3 regions of the Arthrobacter sp. JZ12 genome follow, and region 2 is predicted to be linked to each of the others. Evidence: predicted binding sites of a transcription regulator. Region 2 holds the regulator's gene; each other region holds the start of a gene.

Region 1 (4,945 bases), 690 kb from region 2:
GGTTGCGGTGGATCACACCGAGACCACCCTGACGGGCCATGGCGATTGCCATGCGGGCCTCGGTGACTGTGTCCATGGCCGAGGACAGCAACGGGGTCTGTACGGTGATGCGTCTGGAGACGCGTGAACTGGTGTCGGCTTCCGAGGGAATCACGTCAGTGTGTCCGGGAAGCAGCAGGACGTCGTCGTAAGTCAGGCCGACAAAGGCAAACGGATCATGGGGGCTCGACAGTTCGCTCAACGCGCGCCTCTTTCAGGGGATGCTTTGGATGGGTGGCCGGCTCGATCGGACCAGCAATTCCGGCCTCTATCGTAGAACGAATGCTATGGATGCCCTATTCCGGGGAACGTAATCCGGGTGTGAAAAGAGCAACGTTCCGGCCTTCGAAAAGACCGGAACGTTGCCCTATGCCGCCTGGCGGCGTGCCGCTAAGCGGCTTGAATCAGTGCGCTTGGATCAGTGCGCGTGACCGTGGCCTGCCTCGGCGTCGTCCTCGGCGGGCTTCTCGACAACCAGCGTCTCGGTGGTGAGAACCAGCGCGGCGATCGAAGCTGCGTTGCGCAGCGCCGAGCGCGTGACCTTCACCGGGTCGATGATGCCGGCGTCAACCAGGTTCTCGTAGCCGCCGGTGACCGCGTTGAAGCCGTGACCGACCTCAAGCTGGCCGACCTTGTCGACGACAACGTAGCCCTCGAAACCTGCATTCTCAGCGATCCAGCGCAGCGGCTGCACCAGCGCGCGGCGGACAAGCCCGACGGCGGTTGCTGCGTCACCTTCCAGCTTCAGGACAGTGGGGTCCTCGTCCAGCACCTTGACGGCGTGGATGAGTGCCGAACCGCCGCCCGCGACGATGCCCTCTTCGAGCGCGGCGCGCGTGGAGGACACAGCGTCCTCGATGCGGTGCTTCTTTTCCTTGAGCTCGACCTCGGTGGCTGCGCCGACCTTAATGACTCCGACGCCGCCGGCCAGCTTGGCCAGGCGCTCCTGGAGCTTCTCGCGGTCCCAATCGGAATCGGTGCGCTCAACCTCAGCCCGAATCTGGGCAACGCGGTCTGCGACGTCCTGCTCGCTGCCGGCGCCGTCAACAATGGTGGTGTTGTCCTTGGTGACGGTGATGCGGCGGGCCGAACCCATGACCTCGAGGCCAACCTGGTCCAGCTTCAGGCCGAGGTCCGGCGAGACAACCTGCGCACCGGTGAGGGTTGCGATGTCCTGGAGCATGGCCTTGCGGCGGTCGCCGAAGCCCGGAGCCTTGACGGCAACAACGTTCAGGGTGCCGCGGATCTTGTTGACCACCAGGGTGGAGAGGGCTTCGCCCTCGATGTCCTCGGCGATGATGAACAGCGGCTTGCCGGCCTGGAGAGCCTTCTCCAGCAGCGGCAGGAATTCCTGGAGTGCGGAGATCTTGCCGGAGTTGATCAGGATCAGCGCGTCTTCGAGGACAGCTTCCTGGCGCTCGGGATCGGTGACGAAGTAGGGGCTCAGGAATCCCTTGTCGAACTGCATGCCCTCGGTGAGGACCAGCTCGGTCTGGGTGGTCGAGGATTCCTCGATGGTGATGACGCCGTCCTTGCCGACCTTGTCGAACGCCTCGGCCAGCAGGTCGCCGACCTCCTGGCTCTGGGCCGAGATGGCGGCAACATTCGCGGTCTGCTTGCCGACAACCTCGCGGGCGTTCTCGAGCAGGCGTGCGGCAACAGCCTCAACCGCAACCTCGATGCCGCGCTTGAGTGCGCCGGGAGCGGCGCCAGCTGCGACGTTGCGCAGGCCTTCCTTAACCAGCGCCTGCGCGAGGACGGTAGCCGTCGTCGTGCCGTCACCGGCGACGTCGTTGGTCTTGGTGGCGACTTCCTTGGCGAGCTGTGCGCCGAGGTTCTCATACGGGTCGTCCAGCTCGACCTCACGGGCGATGGTTACGCCGTCGTTGGTGATGGTGGGGGCGCCCCACTTCTTGTCGAGGACGACGTTGCGTCCGCGAGGGCCGAGGGTCACCTTGACGGTGTCGGCCAGCTTGTCGACGCCGGCTTCGAGCGAGCGACGGGCGGCGTCGTTGAACTCCAACTGCTTTGCCATAACTTACGTTCCTTTCAGGCCTGTGCAGTGATGTCAGGAATGGGGGTGTTCCACAGAAAGAACCCCGGCCTGGGACGGCCGGGGTTCACTCTGAAGAGCTACTTGACGACGATCGCCAGAACGTCGCGGGCGGAGAGCACCAGGAACTCCTGGCCGCCGTGCTTGACTTCGGTTCCACCGTACTTGGAGTAGATGACTACATCGCCTTCGGAGACGTCGACCGGGACGCGGTTGCCGTTGTCGTCAACCCGGCCGGGGCCTACTGCGACGACCTCACCCTCCTGGGGCTTCTCCTTGGCGGTGTCCGGGATGACCAGACCGGAAGCGGTGGTCTGCTCGGCTTCCAGCGGCCGAACGACAATACGATCTTCAAGAGGCTTGATAGAGACCGACACTCGGACCTCTCCTTCACTTGGTTTGAACGATTCGGGGTTCGAGCAGGCGCTGACCGTCGTCGCGGTGCCGGTTGGCGCATCCTCGAGGGATTAGCACCCTCATAGCGAGAGTGCCAAGTCTGACTTTATGCAAACGGTTAGCACTCGGTCAAGGCGAGTGCCAGACGCGTCTAGGAGCCGCCCCGGAGCTTTCCGAACAGCGGATCAAACGACCATCCAGGAGCCCACCCTCTAGACTGAACCCGGCCCTGCAGTCCTTACGAAAGCTTGAAAGCGATCCCTTGACCGAGAACCTCCTTGCCCCCGTCCTGACTCCCGAGGGCTGGGAGCTGCTCAATTCGCTCGGCCCCTACTCGGAGGCGGACAGCCTCCGGCTCAACGAACAGCTCCGCGCAGCCGGCCACTCTCCTGACGTGGTTGCAGCAGCGCTCACCCAGTCCCGCCTTCGCGCGAAGGCGGAGGCGAAGTTCGGTCCATTCGCGGCGCGGATGCTCTTCACGCCGGCCGGGCTGGAACAGGCCACCCGGCTGAACGTCGCCGCCCGCCATGCCCAGCGCTACGTCAGTGCGAATCTCCAGAAAGTTGCCGATCTGGGCTGCGGCATCGGCGCGGACTCCATGGCCCTTGCCACGCTGGACCGGGACGTCACCGCCGTCGAACTCGACGAGACCACCGCTGCTGCCGCCACCATGAACCTGCTCCCCTGGTCCAATGCCACGGTCCTGAATGCGGACGCCGCCACCGTGGATCTTGCCGAGTTCGACGGCGTCTGGCTGGATCCGGCGCGGAGGACCACCTCAAGCTCGGGCACCAAGCGCCTGTTCGATCCGGAGGCCTTCTCGCCACCGCTCTCCTTCGTGGAGCGCCTTGCGGCCACGGGCATGCCGGTCGGAGTGAAGCTGGGCCCAGGCATTCCGCATGACGCCATACCCGCAGACTGCGAGGCGCAGTGGGTGTCGGTGGACGGCGATGTCGCCGAGGTGGTCCTGTGGTTCAACGCCCTGCGCCGCGGGAACGTCCGTAGGAGTGCCCTCCTGATCGGCGCGGCCGGCGCGGCGGAGCTGACCAGCAGCACCGACTTCGGCGAGGACGCCACCGCTCCCGTCGGCCCGATCGCCGGGTACCTCTACGAACCCGACGGCGCGATCATCCGCACCGGGCTCGTTGCCGATGTCGCCTCCCAGATCGGCGGACATCTGCTGGATCCGAACATCGCCTACATCTGTGCTCCCGAACTGGTGGACACCCCGTTCGCCCGCGCCTACCGGGTGCTCGAGGTGCTGCCCTACAACGTCAAGGGGCTCCGGGCCTGGGTGAAGGCCAATGACATCGGCGTCCTCGACATCAAGAAGCGCGGCACCTCCGTCACGCCCGAGGAGCTGCGCAAGCAACTGTTGGCCGGCTCGAAGAAGTCCGTCCGCAAGGCCACGCTGGTACTGACACGGCTCGGCGAGGAGCGCGTCGCCGTCGTCGTAGATCCCGTCCTGACCTAGCTGATTCTGCCCGTGGGCAAAGCGTCAGCCGGCCTGGCGGGAGAACTCACCCGCCCTGCGGATCTGCTCGTCGGTCGGACGCACCCCGGTGTACAGGACAAACTGTTCGGCCGCCTGAAGGGCAATCACCTCCGCACCGGTGATCACCGGCTTGCCCGCGCGCCGCGCCGCGCGGATGAGCGGCGTCTCCGCCGGGAGTGCGACGACGTCGAACACCACCTGCGCGGCGGCGACGGCTTCATCGCTGAAGGACTGCGCGGACTCGTCGGACCCGGACATGCCGAGCGGGGTCACGTTGATCAGGAGATCGGCCGTGGAATTGCCCGCTTCGGACTGCCACGCGAAACCGTACAACCCGGCAAGGGCACGTCCGGTCTGCTCATTGCGAGCCGCAATGGTGACCCGGGTGAAGCCCGCGTCCCGCAGCGCGGCGGCAACCGCCTTCGCCATTCCCCCGGAACCGCGCAGGAGAACCGACGACGACGGCGCCAGGCCGGCCTGCTGTCCGAGCAGCTGCGCGACCGCAAGGTAGTCGGTGTTGTAGGCGGTGAGGACGCCGTCGTCGTTCACGATGGTGTTGACGGAATCAATGGCGAGCGCGGAGGGATCCATCTTGTCCACCAGGGCGATCACATCCTCCTTGAACGGCATCGAGACGGAGCAGCCGCGGATCCCGAGGGCACGGACACCGGCAATCGCGGAAGGGAGGTCGGTGGTGGTGAAGGCCTTGTAGATGTTGTTGAGGCCGAGCTCGTCGTAGAGCCAGTTGTGGAAGCGGGTGCCGATATTGCTGGGACGGGCGGCGAGCGAGATGGACAGGACCATGTCTTTGTTTAGGATCGGCACCACCCCAGTATGCCAAGCCGTGGATGACGGACCGGGTACGCCAAGCCGGGTCATCCAGCACGGTCGATCACTTGCCCTGCACTAGGATTAGGGACAGTTCTCACCCGCGATGGCGCGTTACCGAGGCACATTTCCCA
Region 2 (4,945 bases):
CGCAGTGCAGCAATTGGTGTACACAGCGACGGCCGCCGCCGCGAGTTCCGGCCAGATCGCCAGCGGCAGTCCCAGCAGCGTCCGGCTCCTGGTCGACGGCAAAGCAGGTTTCGTTGCGTTCGGCCACATAGGACTCGGAGCGCTCCTGCACAGGGACGTCAGCGCGGTAGCTCCGGTGTGGATCATAAACCCGCAGGACGGGTCCATTCCCACAGACCGCACGGTCATAATCGATGGCAGCACGATGTCCACACTGCCTGCTCTGGAATGGCGCGTACGCCGGGTAGACGGTGCGGGGGTTGCCGCCGAGGACGTTCCCAGCGGATCCGCTCCAGTGGAGGCGGGCACGGGTTCGGTGAGCCTATTCGAATTCAGCGTAACGCTGGAACCGGGCACCTACCTGGTGGAGGTGTTTGAACCATCGCCGGACGGCAGCGGTGGCGGAAGCGTGGACGACAAGCTGATCAGCATCCGGTGACGGACTGGCTCACAACGAACATCGAGGGGCCGTTCAACGTTTAGGAGCGATCACCTACCAGCGGCCGGCCAGCTGATTCAGGACAGCGATAGCCGCCGGCCCGGCGGTGGAGGCTCTGAGCACATTCCGCCCCAGCTGCACCGGAACTGCCCCGCACTTCACCAGCAGGTCAACTTCCTGAGGGCTAATACCGCCCTCAGGACCAACAATCAGCGCAATCGTTCCAACCGTGCCAGGGGACCTGCCCGCGCTGCGCGACCAGTAGCCGGCAAGCGATTCCTCGGCATCCTCGTGCAGCAGGATTCCCCCACCGATACTCTCCAGCCAGCGGGCCAGGCCCCGAGTGTCTTCCACTTCGAGGACTTCAGGTACGTGCGTGCGCCTGCTCTGCTTCGCAGCCGCGCGCACGAGGGACTCCCACTTGCTGCGTCCTTTTACAGCCTTGTCTGCGCGCCAACGGACAATACTGCGGTCCGCCTGCCAGGGCAGCACCATATCGACGCCGAGCTCCGTCGCAGCCTCCACCGCGAGCTCGGATCGGTCGGCCTTTGCCAGCGCCTGGACCAGGACAATCCTCGGTTCGGGAAGCGCGTCGACCGAAACGGCATCGACAGTTGCCGACACCGCAGTGGCCGTGGACTCCATGACCGTGCAAGTCAGGCGGCGGCCACGGCCGTCGAGAATATCGATCGTCTCCCCGGCTACCACTCGCTTCACCGTTGCCGCATGATGGGCTTCTGGTCCCCGAAGGACGAACGTTCCGCCTACGCCCGCAGCGATGACGTCGGCCGGATCGCCGAAGAAGGCCTGATTGGTCATGCGACCGGCTCAGAGGTTGCCGAGGCGTTCACGCAGCCGCGCAAAAACTCCCGAGCCGCTGCTTGCCAACTGGCCCGCCGTGGACTGCTCTCCACGCAACTCCGCAAGCCGCCGCAGGAGGTCTTCCTGCGCAGCATCAAGATTGCGCGGGGTCTCGACGCTCAGATGCACCAGCAAATCACCACGACCGTAACCGCGCAGGTGAGTAACGCCGAGGCCCTTGAGTGTAATGACCTCACCCGACTGCGTACCGGGCTTGATCGTCAGTTCCTGGTCGCCGTCGAAACTGTTCATGGTGACGGTGGTGCCCAGCGCAGCTGCCGTCATCGGCACGCTCAGCGTAGCGTGCAGGTCGTCGCCTTCGCGAAGGAACGTTGGATCACTGTTGACCCTGATTTCCACATACAGATCACCCTGGGGCCCGCCGGCAGTACCGGCCTCGCCCTGTCCGGCCAACTGGATTCGGGTGCCGGTGGCGACGCCGGCCGGAACCTTGATGGTGAGGCTGCGGCGGGACCGTACCCGGCCGTCTCCGTTGCATTCAAAGCAGGGGTGCGGGATGACCGTACCGAAACCCTGGCAGCTGCCGCAGGCCGCCGTCGTCATCACCTGGCCGAGGATGGACCGGACCGCGCGCTGCACCTGGCCTGATCCACCGCAGATGTCGCAGGTCCGCGGAGACGTGCCGGGCTGCGTGCACGATCCGTCACAGGTGGGGCAGACGGTCGCAGTGTCGACGTCGATCTTCTTGTTGGTACCGAAAACGGCATCCTTGAGGTCGATCCGGACTGCGATCATCGCGTCCTGTCCGCGCTGGGTGCGCGACGGCGGCCCGCTGGGTCCTCCACCCCCGAAGAACGTTTCGAAAATATCCTGGAAGGCGAAACCGGATCCCGAGTAGCCGCCGCCGAAACCGTTGTCAGTGCCGTTTTCATTGCCGGTGGTGTCGTAGACACGCCGTTTCTGGGGATCTGACAGGACTTCGTACGCCCGGGTGACGAGCTTGAATTCCTCAGCCGCTTCCGGACCGGGGTTGACGTCGGGATGCAGCTTGCGGGCGAGCTTCCGGTAGGCCTTCTTGATCTCTTCGCCGCTGGCATCACGTGCCACGCCAAGGACCTCGTAGTGATTACTCACTAGTGCACATCACTTCCTGTGGTTTTGCCGCGCCTGCGGCATCGGATTGGGTGCCCGCCATCCGGTCAGGCTTCATCAAGGATGCGGGAAAGGTAACGGGCCACCGCACGGACGGCGGCCATGGTGGTCGGGTAATCCATCCGGGTGGGACCAAGCACGCCGACCTTGGCCAGCGCGTCCGGGCCGTACCCGGTTGCGATGACTGATGCCTCGGCAAGTCCGCCGTACGGATTTTCGCGCCCGATACGTACGGAAACGCCAAGCGCGTCCTGCTCCATCTCGGACAGGAGCCGCAGCATGACGACCTGCTCCTCCAGCGCCTCCAGCACGGGGCCGATTGTCAACGGGAAGTCCAGCGTTGATCGCGCGAGGTTGGCAGTTCCGGCAAGCACGATGCGGTCTTCCCGGTTGCTCGCGGCCAGCTGTTCAAGGCTGTATGTCAGCGCCAGGCCCAGGTCCTTGAGGTCAGGTGGGAATTCCGCTGCGCACGCGGCCAATTGCTGCGGGACGGCGGGCAAGCGCACGCCGGACAGCTTCTCGAGAATCCTGTGCCTCAGGTCGGCGAGGTCAGGCTCCTGTGCATCGGCCGGCACCTGGACAACGCGCTGCAGCACGGACCCATTCGTGGAGATCAGGACAACCAGGACACGTCCGGGTGCGAGGAGGACGAACTCGATATGGCGGACGGAAGCGGCGCCCAGATGCGGATACTGGACCACTGCAACCTGGTTGGTCAGCTGTGCCAACAGCCTGACCGTGCGGTCGAGGACGTCATCGAGATCCTCGGCGCTTTCGAGCAAATTGCGGATTGCGCGGCGCTCAGGAGCCGACAACGGCTTGACCTCGGCGATCCGGTCGACGAACAGCCGGTAGCCCTTGTCGGTGGGTATGCGCCCGGAGCTGGTGTGGGGCGCCGTGATGAGGCCCTCCTCTTCCAGCAGCGCCATGTCGTTGCGGATCGTTGCTGAGGAAACGCCCAGCTTGTGACGTTCCACCAGCGCCTTGGATCCCACGGGCTCCCGCGAGTGCACGTAATCCTCAACGATTGCCCGCAGGACCTCCAGCCGTCGCGGCTCGCTCATGTTCACCTCCGAATGTGGACTGTTCTCTGCCCGGTCAGGGGCAACCTTCCGCTCTCACGAGTTAGCACTCAACACACCTAAGTGCCAAGTCTAATACCTTCGCCGTGATTGTTAGCATTGGCACGGCTCGGCTGTGCGTGCCGATTTTCCGGAAGCGAGAGAGGTCACATGTCGTATCACCAGTGGGGTGCACAGGACCTTTCCACGCCCGCGCGCACTGTACTCCAAAAGGTCGAGGCGCAGCCCGGCGTCGTTCTTGAAGATGTACAGAGCGGCTTCGTCGGCGAAATCCTCCGGACCGAGAAGTCCGGCGGGATGCACGTCATGATTCTGGAAGATCGCAAAGGGAAGCGGCGCACATTCCCCCTCGGCTTCGGTTTCCATGTCGACGGGACACCGGTCGAAGTTGTACCTGCCCTGCAACGCTCGGTAGCGCCGTCGAACCGGACGGCATCAGGATCCGTACGGGTTGCCGACCAGCGCGCGCGGGTAGCCCTGTCCAGCAGGATCTGGGTAGAGGGACGCCACGATGCCGAGCTCGTGGAGAAGGTCTGGGGAGATGACCTGCGGGTGGAAGGGATCGTCGTCGAGCCCCTCCACGGCGTCGATGACCTGGCATCGGCCGTACGCGGCTTCCGTCCCGCTCCGGGGCGCCGGCTGGGAATCCTGGTGGATCATCTGGTGGACGGCTCGAAGGAAGCACGCATCGCTGCGGAAGCGATGGCCGTGCCGGGAGCGGCGGGGAACGTGCTGATCGTCGGGCACCCCTACGTGGACGTCTGGCAGGCGGTGAAACCCCGTGCGCTCGGCCTTGAGGCCTGGCCGGTGATCCCCCGCAACGAGGAGTGGAAAGTCGGCATCCTCAGCCGGCTGGGCTGGCCGCACCAAACCCAGGCTGACATCGCTGCGGGCTGGAAGCGTATCCTCGGCGGCGTGACAACCTACGCGGACCTTGAGCCATCGCTCCTGGGACGGGTCGAGGAGGTCATCGACTTCCTCACCGCACCGGAAGATGTTCGCTCAACCTAAGCCCTCCCGGAGCCCCGGGTCTACAGCCCCGGCGCGAAACAAGTAACCTTAGGAAGTGAGTTCCGCGCCCCATGCGCGCGGTATAGGTACAGTCCAAAGGAAGAACCGTTGTCCAACAGTGCAGGCCGGCCAGACAATTACGTGCCGAATTCGGTGTCCCAGGACCGTGTTGAGGCATTCGAAGGCGCCAGTCCAAGCGCCCTTCCGTTGACCCCATCGGAAGATCGCCAGTGGGCTACGCTCGCCCACTTCCTCGGGATACTCGGCTTCGTGCCGTCGCTGGTAATCTTCCTGATCTTCAGGGATCGCGGTCCCTTCACGGAGCAGGAGTCCCGCGAAGCCTTCAACTTCACCTTCCCGCCGAGCATTGCTGCGGGTTTGGCGCTGCTGCTCTCGCTCA
Region 3 (4,945 bases), 1.6 Mb from region 2:
GTCCTGCGCCGACCAGCTGAACGCTGCCTGTGCCGTGGGAAAATGCTCCTGCGTCCAGCGGATGATGTCGTCCACCAGCGACTGGGTGTGCGCCTGGCGCCCGACGATATGGCCGTTGCCGCCCACAATGAGGTAAGGGCGCCCCTCCACCTCCGCTGTGCGCAGCGTTCGGTTGGGTGCATCCACCGAAAGGTACATGCCGCTGGGAACCTGGTCCTGCACCGTGAAGGCGACGGCATAGGACCGGTGTGGCTGGAGGACGGAGAAATGGCCGCCGCGGTCGAGGATGGGCGTACCGGTCGCCAGGATCACGTTGGAGGCGGCAACGTTGCCTTGGGTCGTCTGGAGCGTGGAGCGTTCCCCCTTGGTGCTGCCGGCCTTGACTCCGGTGACGCGGACGTCCTCGATCAGTTTGCCGCCGTGCTTCCGCAGGTCGGCCGCGAGGACGGCAAGTACTTCCATGGGATGGATTTGAGCCTGGCCGCTCACCTTGAGGGCACCCGTTACCGGAAACGGCAGCTCGGAAGAATCCTCGAGCACCGCATTCAAACCGGAGTTGGCACATGCGTCCCGCTCCTCGCGAAGCAGGCGGGCGCCGTCGTCGGTCACTGCGTAGTTGAAGGCGTCCCGTCGCTCGTAGGCGACGCCGTGTTCATCACAGAGCCGGAGCAGCCAGCTCTGGCCCTCGCGGTTGCCGGTCACGTAGTGGCGGGCGAGGTCGGGGCCGTGATGGTGCGTGATCGAGGACAGCTGCGTGCCCTGCAGCAGCGAGACCTTCGCGGTGCTGTTTCCCGTGGTGACCGCACCTGCCCTCCGCGCCTCCAAAATGGCTACCCGCTGGCCCGAGCGGGCGAGCAGTGTGGCCGCGGTCAGGCCGGTGATGCCCGCGCCGACCACCACGGAGTCATAGGGGCCGGCGTCAAAGGGGTCGGTGGGGATGTTCGGTGATGATTCAAGCCAAAGGGACTTCACAGCGGATTCTCCTCCTGCGTTGAGCAACGACGACGGCGGCGGCACCGACACTCGCAGCTGACGCTCCCGCTCCGGTCACCGCTTCCGTGTGACCAACGCTAGACCGCGCTCCCAAGCACCTCAAGCAGAAGCCGGCGCACTGCGGGACTCGGAAGCGCGCAATCCTCAGTAAGCTTGCCGATACGCAAGGGAGAGGAGACACCTATGGTTGTCGCACTGCTGATCATTGACATGCAGAAGGCCTTTTTCGAGGACGAGGTTCTCGGGAAGCAGCAGGATCGAGTGGTTCAGGCATGTAACACTGCCATAGCGGATGCTAGGGAGGCGGGTGCACCCGTCTACGTGATCCGCACCGAACATCAGCGCGACAAGTCCACCTGGACTGTCAGCATGCTCGATGATGACCAGGGGTTCCTTTTCACCGGCACCGAGCAGGCCGAGCCGGTCGATGGTCTGGAGATTGATGGGTTCCCCCAGTTGGTGAAAACCCGGGACAGCGCATTCTTCGGTACCGACCTTCTGCAGCGGCTACGCAACCTCGGCGTCGATACCGTAGTGCTTGCCGGTGTTGCCACACACAACTGCGTCGCCCAGACGGCAGCCGACGCCTATGCCAACAATCTGCGCGTGGTTTACGCGGAGGACGCGATCGCGTCCACCAACGAGGAGTATGCGAGGGATGTGCTTCGTGTGCTCATGGACGAGTATCGCCAGAAGGCGCTATCGCGTAGCGACGTCAGACAGCTCTTCTCCTCGCAATCCGTGAACGCGTAGCTATGCTCCGATGCTGAAGCCGTCTTCCCTATGAAAGAGCCGGCGCCCTGCTCCGTTGTTGAGGCGCACCCATACAACTGAGGCATCGTCGGAGCGGTCCTCCAGCACGCCCGAGAATTCAGCGCCGGAGTAGTGACGAAGGGTGATTTCCTGCCCGCGTTCAAAGGCCGAAAAATCGGTCGCGGAGGAAGAAGAGGTCGTCATGGCAGGCCTTTCGGTATGTGACTGCAAACACACTAGACACCCTTTCTGAATGACCGGTGAATGCTGCTCAACCGTGGCTTGAGCAAAGACCAAGATTTATCAAACAGATAACTAAGCAAGCTGTCTATTCGCCGAAGATTGTGGCAGTCTAAGCATTGTCAGGGTGGAAAGTTGCAACTGACTAGTTCGCAGACCACAACGCCGGCGGATCCGCCACACCGGCGATTCGTCTCTTTTCGAGGATGGGGCACAGCGCAATGACAACGCATTCACCGGGTGTCGGCACCCGAACCAATATCCAAAAAGCAGCCCTCGCCGTCGGGGTAGTTTTTCTGCTCGTCGGTGTGCTGGGTTTCATTCCCGGCATAACTTCCGGCTTCGATCAGCTGCAGTTCGCCGGCCACGAGTCGGAAGCCATGCTTCTGGGTATTTTCCAGGTATCGATTCTGCACAACATCGTGCATCTGCTGTTCGGGGCGGCCGGGATCGCCATGGCTAAAACCGCGTCCGGCGCCTACAACTACCTGCTGTGGGGTGGCGTTATATACGCCGTCCTGTTCATCTACGGGTTGGTGATTCCCGCCGAGTCGGCTGCCAACTTTGTCCCCGTGAATGCGGCGGACAACGTGCTGCACCTCGTGCTGGCCATCGGGATGATCGCCTTGGCCCTTGCATTGCGGGACCGGCACCGGAGTGTACGAGATAGGTGAGAACCCACCGCTCAATCCCTTAATTCAACACGGACAAAGAACGACGACGGCGGGTTGCGGCCCGCCGTCGTCCTTTGTGTAGTTCGGTTTTGCCGAGAGGATCAGGCCTCTACAGCCTTGTCACCGCGTACCGGCTGTGCATCCTGGCCGGAGACCACCTCGATCTTCCGCGGCTTTGCGCGCTCGCTGACCGGGATGGTCACGCTCAGCACGCCGTTCTCGTAGCGGGCGGAGATTGCCTCAATGTCGATGCCCTGGCCCAGGTTGAGCTGGCGGAGGAATGATCCGCTCTCACGCTCACGGGTGAGCCACTTGACGCCTTCGACATTGCGCAGCGTCCGCTCGGCGCGGATGGTGAGCAGCTGTCCGTCAACATCGATGTCTACGGAGCCTGGATCGATGCCCGGCAGGTCGGCGCTCAGGATGTAGTGGTCACCCTCGCGGTACAGGTCCATGGGCATCAGCCGCAGGCCCTGGCGGTTGTCCAGAAGGGCGCCTGCCACGCGGTCGAGTTCACGAAATGGATCGAATTTCATTGCCATGATGGTTCACTCCCTGCGGTTAGTAGCTCTTCAGAAGTTGAGTGGGGTTCACTCAACCCCGAGAAAAGATTAGCACTCGTCCAAGGGGAGTGCTAATAGTCTCCGTTCGCCCATAGTGAACAAAACCTGCACGAAAAAGCCCGCCCCGCGAAGGCGGGACGGGCTGTCGAACGGTGCCTGCGCGGGGCCTCGATCCCCGGGCCTTCCGCGTGTGAAGCGGATGCTCTACCAGACTGAGCTACACAGGCGAATTTGTTCCTCGCCAGTTTAGGCCATGGCCGGCTCCGGGGTGCAATCGGGGCATGTGGGTAGATAATTACCCGAATGCTAAGTAGCCTGATCATTGAGTCAGGCAGCACTTCTCGAAGAACAGTGAAGGAGCTTCGGCCATGAACGATCAGGACATCCTCGCGCGGATCCAGTCCCTGGTGGAGGAAGAGCACGAGCTCAGAGGTTCCTCGTCGGACGATCCTGCAGGTTCCTCCAATGAAGACCGGCAGAACCGGTTGCGCAGGGTGGAGGAGGAACTTGACCAGTGCTGGGATCTGCTCCGGCAGCGCCGAGCCAAGCACGACGCAGGCGAAAGCCCGCAGGACGCTGAACCCCGCCCCATTGACCAGGTTGAGGGTTACCGCCAATAGCGCCGAGTCCCCGGCAAGGAGCCGGTGAAAGGACACTGCATGGAGAACCTGAAGGCGTTCGCACTGATCTGCACGCTGACTCCCTCCCCGGAGGAGTCCAGCAGCGACCTTATTGCCGACCACATCCTCGGCAAGCTGCGCGAGCAGGGGGTGTCGACGTCGTCCGCCCGCGTGGTTGACCACAACGTCGCCCCCGGCGTTCAAAAGGACATGGGAAATGGGGACCAGTGGCCGGAACTGCGACAAAAGATTCTCGATGCGGACATCTTCCTGCTCAGTGCCCCCATCTGGGTGGGGCATATGAGCAGTCTGGCTCAGCGCGTGTTTGAGCGGCTCGACGCTGACCTCTCCTCCACCGATGACGAGGGCAGGCCGATCATGTACAACAGGGTTGCGCTGACCGCGGTTGTCGGCAATGAGGATGGGGCCCACCACGTCACTGCTGAAATGCACCAGGGGCTGAACGACATCGGCTTCACCCTGCCCGCGCAGGGCGGCGTGTACTGGGTGGGCGAAGCAATGCAGACGGTCGACTTCAAGGATCTGGACGAGGTACCCGATCCGGTGGCTTCGACCATTTCCTCCATGACGGCAAACGCCGTGCACCTAGCGAAGGCGCTGAAGGTGGCGCCCTACCCGGCTCCGTAGGGGAACGCGGCCGGCGAGGCCCTAACGCCCGGTATGGCGTCAGGCGCCCTTCTTGGAGGCCTTCGAGGTCTTCTTTCCGGCGCCCTCGCCTGTCTTCTTCTCCCGGTTCTTCTCCACACTCCGGCGCAGGGCCTCCATGAGGTCGAGGACGTTGCCGCCTTCACCTTCCTCGGTCTCGCCGAATGTCTCATCGGTATCCAGGGCCTCGCCCTTCTCGAGCTTCGCCTCAATCAGGGTGCGCAATTGCTCCTGGTAATCGTCCTTGAAGTTCTCCGGATCGAAGTCCGAGGAGAATGACTCCACCAGAGCGGCGGACATTTCCTTCTCCTTCGCGGAGATACGAACCTTCTCGTCAAGGGCCGGGAAGTTGGCTTCCCGCACCTCGTCCTGCCACAGCAGGGTCTGGACCATGAGCACGTCGCCGCGCACCCGCAGCGCGGCCAGCCGGGACTTC

The links. The regulator HrcA, encoded in region 2, represses chaperone genes, less so after heat shock. The targets are predictions, from matches to a motif close to TTNGCACTCGNNNNNNNCGAGTGCNAA.
Region 1: a site for HrcA is predicted at 2,607-2,633, ahead of groES (co-chaperone GroES). Genes of this name have one in related genera too.
Region 3: a site for HrcA is predicted at 3,272-3,298, ahead of GC088_RS00235 (Hsp20/alpha crystallin family protein). Genes of this name have one in related genera too.

Annotation. Positions count from the first base shown of each region.
Region 1 covers NZ_CP045246.1:2,412,618-2,417,562, forward strand. Annotated here, with positions in the region: gene guaB (IMP dehydrogenase) at 1-232, opposite strand, end outside; gene groL (chaperonin GroEL) at 458-2,074, opposite strand; gene groES (co-chaperone GroES) at 2,173-2,469, opposite strand; gene GC088_RS11090 (class I SAM-dependent methyltransferase) at 2,751-3,962, shown strand; gene GC088_RS11095 (shikimate 5-dehydrogenase) at 3,987-4,808, opposite strand.
Region 2 covers NZ_CP045246.1:1,724,085-1,729,029, forward strand. Annotated here, with positions in the region: gene GC088_RS07980 (GerMN domain-containing protein) at 1-478, shown strand, start outside; gene GC088_RS07985 (16S rRNA (uracil(1498)-N(3))-methyltransferase) at 533-1,297, opposite strand; gene dnaJ (molecular chaperone DnaJ) at 1,307-2,434, opposite strand; gene hrcA (heat-inducible transcriptional repressor HrcA) at 2,500-3,516, opposite strand; gene GC088_RS08000 (DUF3097 domain-containing protein) at 3,685-4,545, shown strand; gene GC088_RS08005 (DUF4870 domain-containing protein) at 4,687-4,945, shown strand, end outside.
Region 3 covers NZ_CP045246.1:44,023-48,967, forward strand. Annotated here, with positions in the region: gene GC088_RS00215 (FAD-dependent oxidoreductase) at 1-972, opposite strand, end outside; gene GC088_RS00220 (cysteine hydrolase family protein) at 1,177-1,746, shown strand; gene GC088_RS00225 (hypothetical protein) at 1,747-1,950, opposite strand; gene GC088_RS00230 (DUF4383 domain-containing protein) at 2,208-2,660, shown strand; gene GC088_RS00235 (Hsp20/alpha crystallin family protein) at 2,762-3,202, opposite strand; tRNA gene GC088_RS00240 (tRNA-Val) at 3,377-3,450, opposite strand; gene GC088_RS00245 (DUF2630 family protein) at 3,592-3,843, shown strand; gene GC088_RS00250 (flavodoxin family protein) at 3,883-4,491, shown strand; gene GC088_RS00255 (non-homologous end joining protein Ku) at 4,531-4,945, opposite strand, start outside.